DNA from 3 places in the Ancylobacter sp. genome. Region 3 is predicted to be linked to each of the others. Evidence: riboswitches for the same ligand, from Rfam matches in the RefSeq annotation. Region 3 holds a riboswitch; each other region holds the start of a gene.
What was found. Region 3 has a riboswitch for cobalamin ahead of ACQY76_RS19035 (ribonucleoside-diphosphate reductase subunit alpha). Riboswitches for the same ligand answer to the same signal wherever they lie in the genome.
Positions count from the first base shown of each region.

Region 1: linked by a shared signal. The riboswitch ahead of ACQY76_RS06050 (energy-coupling factor ABC transporter permease) and the one ahead of ACQY76_RS19035 (ribonucleoside-diphosphate reductase subunit alpha) in region 3 are both predicted to bind cobalamin.
Region 2: linked by a shared signal. The riboswitch ahead of ACQY76_RS22275 (CbtB domain-containing protein) and the one ahead of ACQY76_RS19035 (ribonucleoside-diphosphate reductase subunit alpha) in region 3 are both predicted to bind cobalamin.

Region 1 covers NZ_OZ257132.1:1,296,537-1,300,808, forward strand. The annotation lists gene ACQY76_RS06045 (CaiB/BaiF CoA transferase family protein) at 1-1,017, opposite strand, end outside; gene ACQY76_RS06050 (energy-coupling factor ABC transporter permease) at 1,206-1,883, opposite strand; cobalamin riboswitch at 1,919-2,156, opposite strand; gene ACQY76_RS06055 (class I SAM-dependent methyltransferase) at 2,340-3,584, opposite strand; gene ACQY76_RS06060 (DUF1365 domain-containing protein) at 3,597-4,272, opposite strand, start outside.
Region 2 covers NZ_OZ257132.1:4,779,206-4,783,477, forward strand. The annotation lists gene cobN (cobaltochelatase subunit CobN) at 1-784, opposite strand, end outside; gene cobW (cobalamin biosynthesis protein CobW) at 916-1,998, opposite strand; cobalamin riboswitch at 2,115-2,322, opposite strand; cobalamin riboswitch at 2,386-2,602, shown strand; gene ACQY76_RS22275 (CbtB domain-containing protein) at 2,634-2,816, shown strand; gene ACQY76_RS22280 (CbtA family protein) at 2,836-3,552, shown strand; gene cobU (bifunctional adenosylcobinamide kinase/adenosylcobinamide-phosphate guanylyltransferase) at 3,549-4,055, shown strand; gene cobO (cob(I)yrinic acid a,c-diamide adenosyltransferase) at 4,052-4,272, shown strand, end outside.
Region 3 covers NZ_OZ257132.1:4,083,846-4,088,117, forward strand. The annotation lists gene ACQY76_RS19035 (ribonucleoside-diphosphate reductase subunit alpha) at 1-2,239, opposite strand, end outside; cobalamin riboswitch at 2,355-2,571, opposite strand; gene ACQY76_RS19040 (response regulator) at 2,667-3,035, opposite strand; gene ACQY76_RS19045 (hypothetical protein) at 3,178-3,399, shown strand; gene rpsU (30S ribosomal protein S21) at 3,528-3,800, shown strand; gene ACQY76_RS19055 (cold-shock protein) at 3,984-4,193, shown strand.

The sequences.
Region 1 (4,272 bases), 2.0 Mb from region 3:
GGCGAGATATTGCGGGTCGTCGACGATGTCGGCCACCGAATAGATGCGCCCGTTCGGCACCTCGGCGCGGTCGAGCGCGGCGGTCACCTCGTCGAGCGAATGCCGGCTGGTCCAGTCGGTGATAGCGCCGTCGATCTCCTCGACATGGGTCACCCGCCCATTATTCGAGGCGAGGCGCGGGTCGCTGGCAAGGTCGTCGCGCCCGATCGCCCCCATCAGCCGACGGAAGATGCCATCGCCATTGCCGGCGACGATCACATAGGTGCCCTCGGCCGTGGGGTAGGAGTTGGAGGGGGCGATGCCCGGCAGCGCGCCGCCCGAGCGGGTGCGCACGAAATCGAACGCGTCGAATTCCGGCACCAGGCTCTCCATCATGTTGAAGACGCTCTCGAACAGCGAGACGTCCACCACCTGGCCGGTGCCACGCCCGGACTTGATGTGCAGCAGCGCCATCAGCGCCCCCATGACCGCGTGCAGGGCGGCGAGCGAATCGCCGATGCTGATGCCGGTGCGCGCCGGCGGGCGGTCCGGCTCGCCTGTCGTGAAGCGCATGCCGCCCATCGCCTCGCCCACCGCGCCGAAGCCGGGGCGCTCGCGATAGGGCCCGTCCTGGCCGAAGCCGGAAATGCGCACCATGACGAGGTTGGGGTTGATCGCCTTCAGCGTCTCCCAGCCGAGACCCCAGCGCTCCAGCGTGCCGGGGCGGAAATTCTCGATCAGCACATCCGCCTCGCGCACCAGGCGGCGCACCACCTCCTGGCCCTCGGGCAGGCGCATATTGATGGCGACGGATTTCTTGTTGCGCGACTGCAAATACCACCAGAGTGAGGTCCCCTCATGCAGCTTGCGCCATTTGCGCAGCGGGTCGCCTTCGCCCGGCGCCTCCACCTTGATGACCTCGGCGCCGAATTCGGCCATCAGCCGCGCGGCGAAGGGCGCGGCAATGAGATTGCCGAGCTCGATCACGCGGATGCCGCTCAGCGGCCCCTCCGCGGAACCCTGCCGGGACGCTTCCATCACGGGCGCTCCTCACACGTCTTCTTGTCGGTTGCCGGCCGCACGCGGCCGGTGCTCCTTCCTCTTTAAGCAAAGTGCCGCGCCGAAACCAGCCGCCGCGCAGGCGGGCTGGTGGGCACGGCGCGAGGTTCGCCGCCATGCCTGGTGACAGAGGCTGGGGAGCACGGATGCCCCCAGCCTCTGTCAGGTCACGCCGCGTCGTAGAGGCGGCGCTCGAACAGCGGCGTGCCGCGCAGGCCGCTCAGCGCCTTGGCGGCCGCCAGCACGGCAAGGTCGACCAGAGGTTCGACAATGATGACAAGCATGTAGGCGGCGCCGAAGGAGAAGATCGACGAGGCGTTCTCCACGGTGAAGCCGTGGCCGTAGAAGGCCCAGAACGCCACCCAGACAACGATGCCGGCCTGGTAGGTGGTGGAAAGCGCCAGCGCCTGCCGGTACTTAAGCTCCACATAGGGCGTGTTCGGTGCGATCAGTCGGGTGGACAGTGACGCCAGTGCGAACAGTGGCACCAGCAGGGTGGTGACGTTCATGCCGTATTGCGGCAGGTCGAAGGGCGCGAAGAACACGCCCTGGAGGGCGAGGCCGGCGGCAAGGCCGATGGCGGCCGGCGCCACGCCGAAGATGAGGAACAGCGTCGAGCCGAGGATGAGATGCACCTCCGACACACCGACCGGATGGTGCGGCAGCATCTCGAAGAAGCAGAAGACCAGCGCCGTCGTGGCGAGGCTGCGGACAATGAGCGAGACGACGCCGCGCTCGGCCACCGCCTCCGCTGCGAGCTTCAGCGTGTAGGCGCCCGCTCCGGCCGCCGTCACATAGCTGAGCCAGATCTTTCCTTCGGCCACGAGGCCGGGTTCGATATGCATGGTGTTCTCCTGTGCCGTCTCACCCGACGGCGCGTGTGGGATTCATCACCATGGCCGGTCTCCTGACTCGCGGGTCACGGCATGCCTTCCGCCTTCCCGGTCCTCGCCCCGCAGGGGTCGTTCCAGTGGCACGATGGAAGGCCGCTCGCCGCTTACAGTCGCGGGGGCGGTCGGGGCTTCGGGCGAGGACCTCGCGGGTCGTCGCGCCCTACCCCGTTCCCGTTTCATCCGGAAAGGCTTCCCCATCCGGACACCATGATGAATCGATGGGTGCATCGACGCGGCGCATAAAACAGCGCGCCACCGCGAATCGCAAGCGCGCCCGATCGGCCGGGGGCCGCAGCTTGGAAAGGGGCTTTCGGCAGCTTGACGTGGCAGCAGCGCCGGCAGCTCGACCGGCAGCCACCCTTGCAGCTCGGTCCGCCGGCTGCGGCGTGACGGCTGCGGCGTGCCGGCTCAGCCCTTCAGCCGGTAGAGCCCGACATCGATGGCGCCGGCGCGGAAGCCGCCTTCGCAATAGGCGAGATAATACTCCCACAGCCGCCGGAAATCGGCATCGAAGCCGAGTTGCGCGACATCGGGCCAGGCGTTGAGGAAGCGGGCGCGCCATTCGGCCAGAGTCTGCGCGTAGCCGAGGCCGAAGCACTGGGTTTCGACAAGATCGAGACCCGCGTCCTGTGCGTGCCGGGCGAGGTGCGTCTTGGTCGGCAGCATGCCGCCGGGGAAGATGTGGCGCTGGATGAAATCGGTATGGCGCCGGTATCCCTCGAAGCGGTCTTCGGCGATGGTGATGACCTGAAGCACCGCCGTGCCGCCTTCCTTCAGGCAGGCGCGCAATTTGGCGAAATAGGTCGGCCAATAGGCCTCGCCCACCGCTTCCAGCATCTCGATGGAGACGACGCGGTCGTAACGCTCCGCCACGTCGCGATAATCCTGAAGCCGCAACGTGGCGCGGCCGGCCAACGACGGATCGGCGGCCAGCATGGCCTGCCCATAGGCAAGCTGCTCGCGCGACAGGGTAATGCCGGTGACCTCCGTGCCCGCCCGCGCCAGCGTGGCGGCAAGCCCGCCCCAGCCGCAGCCGATCTCCAGCACGCTCTGGCCGGGGGCAACCTCCAGCATGTCGACGATGCGCGCGAGACGGGCCTGCTGCGCCTCCTCCAGCGTCTGGCCGGGTGCGATGGCGATTGCGGAAGAATAGCTCATGCCGGCATCGAGCCAGGCGCGATAGAAGTCATTGCCGAGGTCGTAGTGGAACGAGATGTTGCGGCGGCTGCCGGTCTTCGAGTTGCCGCGCAGCGCGTGACGCAACCGATTCCACAGCCGCACCGGCGGCAGCGCATCGATCCGCCCGGCCAGCACCGGCAGATTATGCGCGGCGAGTTCGATGAGGGCGGGAAGGTCGGGGCTCGACCAGTCGCCGGCAATATAGGCCTGCGAGAAAGCGATATCGCCCCCGGTCACCAGCCGGCGCAGGGCCCGCCAGCGGTGCAGCACCAGGGTCGCCTCCGGCCCGGGCAGCCGGCCGCGCCCGACCAGGCGCCGCCCCTCCGGCGTCACGACAATGAGGCTGCCCATGGAAAGCTGACGCAGCAGCCGCGCCAGCGCCGCCTCGCGCAGACCCCGGCGGGCGGCCGGCGCTTCAAAAGTGCCAGGCACGTCGGTGAGACGGTCGGCAAGGCTGTCGGCGTCGCGCGGCATGCGGCTTTGTCCTCAGGATCGATGCGAGGGCGAAATGGTGACGGGCGCATCAGGCGCCTTCGGGCGCGGACGCAGGGCAATGCCCTTGATCCAGATCTTCACCGCCTCCCAATGAATGCCCGCGATCACCTTCAATGTTAGCAACGGGTAGCGCACCAACGCCAGCGCCAGCTGACGGTCGGTCAGCGGTCGGCGCGTGGCGGTGTGCACCGCGCTCAGCACCGGGCCTTCGGGGTCGCTGGCGAGGATCGCGATGCGCAGTTCCTCGCCGGGCGGGGTGACGCGGAAGGAATAGGTCAGGTCCATATCCATGAAGGGCGACACATAGAACCGCTTCTCGGATGTGTGCCGCAGCGGCGCGCCCGCGTCGGCACCCACCGGGATGAGGTAGGAATGGCGCTGGCTGAAGGTGTTGTTCACCTCATACAGCAGCGCGATCAGCACCCCATCCCGCCGATGGCAGAAATACACGCTCAACGGATTGAACGCGTAGCCGAACAGGCGCGGCATGGTCAGCAACCGGATGGCGCCGCCATCGGGCTTCAACCCGGCGGAATGGAGCAGGCGCTCCACCTGTGCCTTGAGCGGCCCGCCTGCCGGGTCGGCATAGTCGCGCTCGAAAAAGCTGAACGCGTTGAAGCGGTTGCGCGAGAACAGCCGCAGCCGGCCGTCCACCGCGTCGAGGTCG
Region 2 (4,272 bases), 700 kb from region 3:
ACGCCGTGAGGGTGACGATCAGAGCCGGCGCCATCTCCGCCAGCGCTGCCTTCAGGAAGGCGATGGAAGACGGCTCCTTGAGGCTGGCAACGAAGATCGGGCGTGGCGCGAGGCCCCGCGCGATGAGCGCCGCGCACAGCGCCTCCACCGGCGCAGTGTCGCCGGCCAGCGCCATGGAGCGGTAGAAGATGACCGGAATGGCGGGGCCATCCACCGGCCCCAACCCCGCCCCGTCGTGAAACCCTGCCAGCGGCAGGGGCTGCGGCGGCACGGCGTACAGCACCTGTCCGGCATGGCCGGCAAGCACCCGCAGCAGCGCGCGCATATTCGCGGGCCCGCCGGCGCGGAAATAGCCAAGCAGCGCGGCCAGTTCGTCCTCCGGCAGGGTGGAGGCCTCGGCAAGGCGCGGGTCGTCGCGGTCCTCGCCCGGCAGCACCGCCAGCGCGAAGCCGCGCGCCCGCGCTTCGGCGCTCAGCCGGTCGACGCCATAGCGCCACCAGTCGAGCCCGCCGAGCAGGCGCACCACCACGATGCGCGCATGCGCCGCCACCTTGTCGATCCACAAATCGACCGACATTGGGTGCCGCAGGTCGCGCAGATTGGCGAGGCGCAGGCTCGGCAGCCCCGGCCGCGCCTCCTGTGCCATCGCGTCCTGAGCCCGCGCCAGCGCGCCGAGGTCGCTGTCGGCAAAGGACACCACCACCACCTCGCCCGGCGTCTGGCCAAGGTCGACCGGCTCGACGAGGTCGTCGAGGCTGGAGGAGGTGGTGGTGAGGATGTGCATGGGGTTGAGGCTCTCCCGTCAGAACGCCGTCATCCCCGGGCTTGGCCCGGGGATGCCCGCCTTCAGGGAAGCAAGACGTGGATGGCCGGGACACGCCCGGTCATGACGCCTGTTCCGGTGCAGGAGCCGCTTCACGCCGCCACGCTCTCTCCGGCGAGGATCGCCTCCACCTTCGCCCGGTCGAGCCCCTTGAGGCCGATGGCGACGAGCCGGCCGGTGCGCGCTCCCTCCCCCCACGGCCGGTCGAAATGGTGCGCCACACGCGGGCCGACCGCCTGCACCAGCAGCCGCATCGGCTTGCCGGCGACCGGAACGAATCCCTTGATCCGCAGCACATCCGCCTCTTCCGCCGCGCGGGTGATGCGGGCGGCGAAGTCTGCGGGGTCGGCGATCTCCGGCACCGTGACGACGAAGCTGTCGAAATCGTCATGGTCGTGGTCGAGTTCGTCGTCGTGATGCGTCTTGCGGTTCTCGATGTCGTTCTCGGTGCCGATGCCAAGTCCCATCAGCAGCGCCGGGTCGATCCGCCCCTCGGTGACGGCCACCACGCGCACGCCCTTCGGCAGTTCGGCGTCCAGCGCCGCGCGCGCCCTCGCCTGCCCGGCATCGTCGATAAGGTCCGCCTTGGTGAGGAGGACGAGGTCGGCGCAGGCGATCTGGTCGTCGAACACTTCCTCGATCGGGTCGTCATGGTCGAGGCTGTCATCGGCCGCGCGCTGTGCCGCCAGTGCGTCGTGGTCATGCGCCACGCGGCCCGAGGCCAGCGCCTCGCCATCCACCACCGCAACCACGCCGTCCACCGTCACCCGGCTCTTGATCGCCGGCCAGTGGAAGGCCTGCACCAGCGGCTTGGGCAAAGCGAGGCCGGAGGTCTCGATCAGGATGTGGTCGACCTTCGGCTCAAGCGCGAGAATGGCGTCGAGCGCCGGCACGAAATCATCCGCCACGGTGCAGCAGATGCAGCCATTGGCGAGTTCGACGATGTTCTCCTCCGGGCAGGCCTCCACGCCGCAGCCCTTGAGGATCTCGCCGTCTATGCCGACATCGCCGAACTCGTTGACGATGACCGCCAGCCGTCGGCCCTTGGCATTCTCCAGCACATGGCGGATCAGCGTGGTCTTTCCCGAGCCGAGAAAGCCGGTGACGATCGTGCAGGGCACGCGCGAAAGCGGCACGCGCTCGAGTGGGGCGGGGCGGGAATCGGCGGCGGACATGCGGCATCTCCACGAAAGACCAGGAATCGCGGGATGCATCGGTCGCGGAAAGGGTTTCCGCGCGCGGCCGCGCGCTTGAGCGAGGCTCCGCCTGTCTGCCGGGCACCCCGCCGGCACGCACGACCGAACCGTCGGCAGGTCTCCTGGCTCGCGGGTCGCTGCCTCGTCGCCGCCTTCCCGGAGCAGGCTCCAGTGGCTTTCGGCTGAGGCTCGCCGCTTACAGTTGCGGGGGCAGCCGCGGAATTGGGGCCCCGGAGTGCCCCGCACCGCATTCCCTCTTCGTCCCTCCCTTGGCGGGAGGAAACCGTCGGTCGCGGCCACTAAAGGAGCGCGCCGGAGGAATGTCAAATCTCTGGCTCGCCAGCGTTGCTACCGCGCGATTGGCGGCTATAGTCGGGCGTCGTCGGTTCCCGTGAGACGCACGGGACGCAAGACGGGAACGTGGTGGGGCGGAAACCTTCTCGGAGGTGGACGCCGAGTCCGCGGCTGCCCCCGCAACTGTGAGCGGCGAGCCCCTCCCATCGGCCACTGGCGGCAACGCCGGGAAGGCGGGAAAGGGCCGCGACCCGCGAGCCAGGAGACCGGCCGGCGACGCAACCGCAAGGGCCCTCGGGTGGAGGGCCATGGAGACTGCTATGCAAAACCATCACGGCGTCACCGCCGCATCGGGCGATTCGCTCGCCTCCCGTGCCGTCCAGATCACATTCGCCGCCCTGCTCGGCGTGTTCGTGCTCGGCGGCGTGGGCTTCTCCCATATCACCGCCATGCACAATGCGACGCATGACGTGCGTCACGCCAACGCCTTCCCCTGCCATTGATCCGGCCGGAGAACGCATCATGTCGCTTTTCAGGACGATTCTGTTCGTCGCCGCGCTCGCCGGCATCGGCACCGGTCTGGCGGTTTCCGCCCTCCATCTCTTCACCACCGTCCCGCTGATCCTGCAGGCCGAAACCTTCGAGGGCGGGGCCGAGGATGCGCCCGCCCTCGCGGCGGCGGCGGCGCATGAGCACGCGCCCGGCACGGCCGCCCATGACGAGGACGAATGGAGCCCGGCGGACGGGCTGGAGCGCAACGGCCTGACCGTCATCTTCACCGTACTCACCGGCTTCGGCTTCGCGCTGCTGCTGGTGGCGGCAAGCGAGGTGACGGGCGGGCTCAGCGGCTGGCACCAGGGCCTGCTCTGGGGACTTGCCGGCTTCGCCGTCTTCTCGCTGGCCCCCGGCCTCGGCCTGCCGCCGGAACTGCCGGCCATGCCGGCCGCCGATCTTGCCGCCCGCCAGCTCTGGTGGATCGGCACGGCCGCCGCGACAGCCGGCGGGCTCGCCTTGCTGGTCTTCGGCCGCTCGCCGCTGCTGGCGGTGCTGGGCGTGGCGCTCATCGTCGCCCCGCATGTCATCGGCGCGCCGCAGCCCGACAGCCATGAGAGCCCGATCCCGGAGGCGCTCCACCACAGCTTCGTGGTGGCCAGCATCACCGTCAGCTTCGTGTTCTGGGTGCTGCTGGGCGGGCTTGCCGGCTGGCTGCGCCCGCGCCTGGCCGGCAGCGCGGCGTGAGCCTCACCCTCGTCCTCGGCGGCGCCCGCTCGGGCAAGAGCGCGCATGCCGAGGACATCCTGACACGGTTGGCCCCGCCCTGGAGCTACATCGCCACGGCCGATGCCTGGGACGACGAAATGGCCGAGCGCATCGCCCTGCACCGGGCGCGGCGCCACGAGGGATGGCACACCCAAGACGCCCCGAACGACCTCGCCGGCGCGCTGAAGGCGCTGCCGGCGAGGCGCCCGGTGCTGGTCGATTGCCTCACGCTCTGGCTTTCCAACCGCCTGCTGGCCGAGGCCGACCTGTCAGGCGAGTGCGTCGATATCGTCGAGGCGCTGGCCGGCCATGACGGGCCGGTGGTCGCGGTTTCCAACGAGGTCGGGCTCGGCATCGTGCCGGACAACGCGCTGGCCCGCCGCTTCCGCGACGCGCACGGCCGGCTCAACCAGCAGGTTGCCGCGCGTGCCGACACGGTCCTGTTCATGGTCGCCGGCCTGCCGATGAAGGTTAAAGGATGAGCGAGATTTCTCCCGAAGACGCCGCCCGCCACCGCGCCAAGATGGAAAAGCGCAAGGCGGTGCAGGACGCCGAAGTCGCGGAAAAGACCGTCGAAAAGGGCCTCCTCATCGTCCACACCGGCGCCGGCAAGGGCAAGTCCACCGCCGCCTTCGGCCTCGCGCTCCGGGTGCTCGGCCATGGCGGCAAGGTGGGCGTGGTGCAGTTCATCAAGGGCGC
Region 3 (4,272 bases):
GCAGCCCGTCCCAGTCCAGCGTCGCGGAGCGGTCGAACGTCGCCCCGCCGCGTGCCTCGCTCAGTAGGGCGAGACTGTCGATCGGCAGGACGCCCTTGGACCACAGCGAGCCCTCGAAGGAGGGGTAGCGCCCGCGCTCGCTGGCGAGGTCGCAGGAGGCCTCGATGGCGAGAAAGCTCACCGCCTCCATGCTCTCATCGGCGAAGCGGACGGCGGCGTCCGAGGCATAGGGAATCCGCAGCGCCTGCAGCGCGTCCTGGAAGCCCATGATGCCGAGCCCCACCGGCCGATGGCGCAGATTGGAGCGCCGCGCCTCGGGGATGGTGTAGAAATTGATGTCGATGACGTTGTCGAGCATGCGCATCGCGGTCTTCACCGTGCGCGCCAGCCGCTCATGGTCGAGCCCTTCGGCCGTCACGTGGGCCAGCAGGTTCACCGAGCCAAGATTGCACACCGCCACCTCGTCGGCGCTCGTGTTCAGCGTGATCTCGGTGCACAGGTTCGAGGAGTGCACCACGCCGACATGGCCCTGCGGCGAGCGGATATTGCAGGGGTCCTTGAAGGTGATCCAGGGATGGCCGGTCTCGAACAGCAGGGTCAGCATGCGCCGCCACAGATCGAGCGCGCGCACGTGCCGCGCGACCTTCATCTCGCCGCGCGCCGCCTTCGCCTCGAAGGCCTCATAGGCAGTCTTGAAGGCTGATCCGGTAAGGTCGTGCAGTTCCGGCGTCTCATCGGGCGAGAACAGCGTCCAGGGCCCATCCGCCTCCACCCGCTCCATGAACAGGTCCGGCACCCAGTTGGCGGTGTTCATGTCGTGGGTGCGGCGGCGGTCGTCGCCGGTGTTCTTGCGCAAGTCGAGGAATTCCTCGATGTCGATGTGCCAGGTTTCCAGATACGCGCAGACCGCACCCTTGCGCTTTCCGCCCTGGTTCACCGCGATGGCGGTGTCGTTCGCCACCTTCAGGAATGGCACGACGCCCTGGCTTTCGCCATTGGTGCCCTTGATGTGGGCGCCCAGGCCACGCACCTGCGTCCAGTCATTGCCCAGCCCGCCGGAATATTTCGCCAGCAGGGCGTTGTCCTTGATCGACTTGAAGATGCCGTCGAGATCGTCCGCCACCGTTGTGAGGAAGCAGGAGGAGAGCTGCGGGCGCAGCGTGCCGGTGTTGAACAGGCTCGGCGTCGAGGCCATGAAATCGAACGACGACAGCAGCCGGTAGAAGTCGATGGCCCGCGCCTCGCGATCCACTTCGCGCAGGGCGAGCCCCATGGCGACACGCATGAAGAACGCCTGCGGCAGCTCGAAACGTATGCCCCGCGAATGCAGGAAATAGCGGTCATACAGCGTCTGCAGACCGAGATAGTCGAATTGCAGATCGCGCTCGGGCAGCAGCGCGCTGGTCATCGTGTCGAGGTCGAAGCGCCCGAGCTCCGGGTCGATCAGTTCCTCCGCGATGCCGCGCGCGAGATAGGCGCGGAAGTAATCGCGGTAGCGCGCGGCCATTTCAGCCTGCGTGGCCTGATCGGGCCGGCCGTCGAGAAAGCTCAGCGCCTCGCGCCGCAGCTTGTCGAGCAGCAGCCGGGCCGACACGCGCGCATAGTTCGGCTCGGTCTCGATCAGCGTGCGGGCGGCGAGAATAGGCGCGAGCGCCAGTTCGTCCACGCTGATGCCGTCATAGAGATTGCGGTGGGTCTCGGCGAGGACCGCTTCCGCCGAGACGTCGGCGAGGCCGGCGGCCGCCTCCTCGATCAGGGTCGCGAGGCGGGCCTCGTCGAAAGTCAGTCTCTCGCCCCCCGACGTCACCATGTGGAGCGCGGACGTCGCCTTTGAGGTCACCCGCGCGGCCGCGCGTTCCCGGGCCCGCTCCTCGCGGTAGAGCACATAGGCGCGGGCGACCTTGTGGTGCTCGCTGCGCATCAGCGCGAGTTCCACCTGGTCCTGGACGTCCTCGATATGAAAGGTGCGCCCGGTATCCGCGCGGCGGGTGAGCCCGGCAACGATCTGCGCCGTCAGGCCGGCAACGCTGTCATGCACGCGCCGTGACGCCGCCGCAGTCGATCCCTCGACCGCCAGGAACGCCTTGGTCAGCGCGACAGTGATCTTCGACGCATCGAACGGCGTCACCGCGCCGTTGCGGCGGATGAGCTGGTAGCCGGGCGTCGCTACCGGCTGCGGCGCGGATGGCGGGAGCGGCGCAAACTGGCCGGCGCGTTCGGCTTCGAGAGGGACAGACATCGGCAGCAAACCCCGTTGCAAATCGGGAGGGGTTTACGCGGACGGCATAGCTCGCCCGGTCCCTGGCACGGACCCGCGCAGCCACAGCGTTCCATCGGGCACCCCGCCCATGGACGAATCGATCGAGGTCACGGCAGGTCTCCTGGCTCGCGGTTCTGCGCCCATGCCCGCCTTCCCAGGGCTTGCGCCCCAGTGGCCCCCTTCGCCTCCCGGCGTCAGGACTGGACATGAACTCGCCGCTTACAGTTGCGGGGGCAGCGCCGGTGTCGCACCGGCTTCCCTCTTAGCCTTCAAGCCATGCGACTCGAAGGACCGTGACGCCTACATATAGGCCGCCACCCAATCCGCGCGTCAATATCTAGATAGGACGCGGAACCGAGCTTTCCCGCTTCACGCGCTTGGGGGTCTTGCACGGCGGCCGAGATCGTCAGCCCCGCGCGCGCGCGATCAAGGTATTCATCGACCTGACGATGTCGGCGGGAATGTACGGCTTGGCGAAGAACATGCTGCCGGTCGGCAGGTCGGTGTCGCCGACGGACCGATTCCCGGATGTGACGATGATCTGCACCGGCGGCCATCTGTTTCGCACCGCCGCGGAGAGCTTCAGGCCATCCATGCTGCCGGGCATGTCGATATCGGTAAAGAGCAGACGGATATTCGGGTTGGCCTCCAAAATCGCCAGTGCCTGGTCGGCCCCCGCCGCCTCGTGCACCTCGAAGCCGGCCTCGCTGAGATAATCGGCTATGTCGAAGCGAACCAGCGCTTCGTCCTCCACCACCAGCACCGCGATTGGCATGCTCTGAAACCCCGTTGCAGCGTTGCTGTCCGCTGGCTAATGACAGGGAACGCCGAGCCGCGCCGAACGATCCATCCTTTTGTAAAAGTGGTATCTTTTCGTGGCGGATTGCCCGCGCACGACCATCTGCTAAGGTTGCGGCATGGACGTCATCGAGGATCGCGCCAGGACTATCTGCGAGATGGGGCTTCGGGCGAGCGGCCTGTGCGACGGCGAGGAATTGAGCAGCGCCGTCGACCGTTACTGGCCGATATTTGCTGCCGAGATCGACGCCGGGGTCATAAATCTGTCGAGCCGCCACTCCTTCGCCGACCTGGAAGCCGCGCTCGCCGCTTGTTGTCGGTGGGGTGATCAGGCTATGTAGTGGCCGACCGAGTTGCGCCCTTCGGGGCGTGCTCTCAATCTTCGGCTTCTGCGCCTTGTGAGAGGCAGCACCGTCGGTTCCGACAAGCCGCCAAACCAGCAGCTGTGCTGCATGTGATCGGACACGAATTGCAGGTTCTCGTTCGCGACAACAATGTCGAGCAAGCCTTGAGGGTTTTGAAGAAGAAGATGCAGCGCGAAGGCATCTTCCGGGAAATGAAGGCGCGCCGGGCCTACGAGAAGCCCTCCGAGCGCCGCACGCGGGAAGACGCCGAAGCGGTTCGCCGCGCGAAGAAGGCCGCCCGCAAGCAGGCCATACGCGAAGGCCTCATCGCCGCGCCGAAAAAGAAGCCCATGGTGCCCCGCGGCCAGCCGCGCCCGGCCTCCCAGGCCGCCGAGTAAAAACGATCTTGCAGGGGTTGTAAAAGTAACCAACCTTCTGTACGATGAGACATCGATCTTGGACGTTGAACTTTGTTTTGCGCAACCTTGCGCCGTAGCGAACTTCCTCTCAAATCGATGTCAACCTGATGCTCGCACACGTGCGTGCACTCAAATCTCTATGTCGACTGAAAGGATTTAGTCATGGCTACGGGTACTGTGAAGTGGTTTAACGGCCAGAAGGGCTTTGGTTTCATTCAGCCGGACAACGGCGGCCCGGATGTGTTCGTGCACATCTCTGCTGTCGAGCGCGCCGGCATGATGGGCCTGAACGAAGGCCAGAAGGTGTCCTACGAGCTCGAGACCGACCGTCGTAGCGGCAAGAGCTCGGCCGGCAGCCTCAAGGCCGCGTGAAGAAATTGCTTCCTGTCTCTGACCACGGATGTACTGGCAGAGACCGTTGAGGCAGCAGTGGAAGGCCGGGGCAACCCGG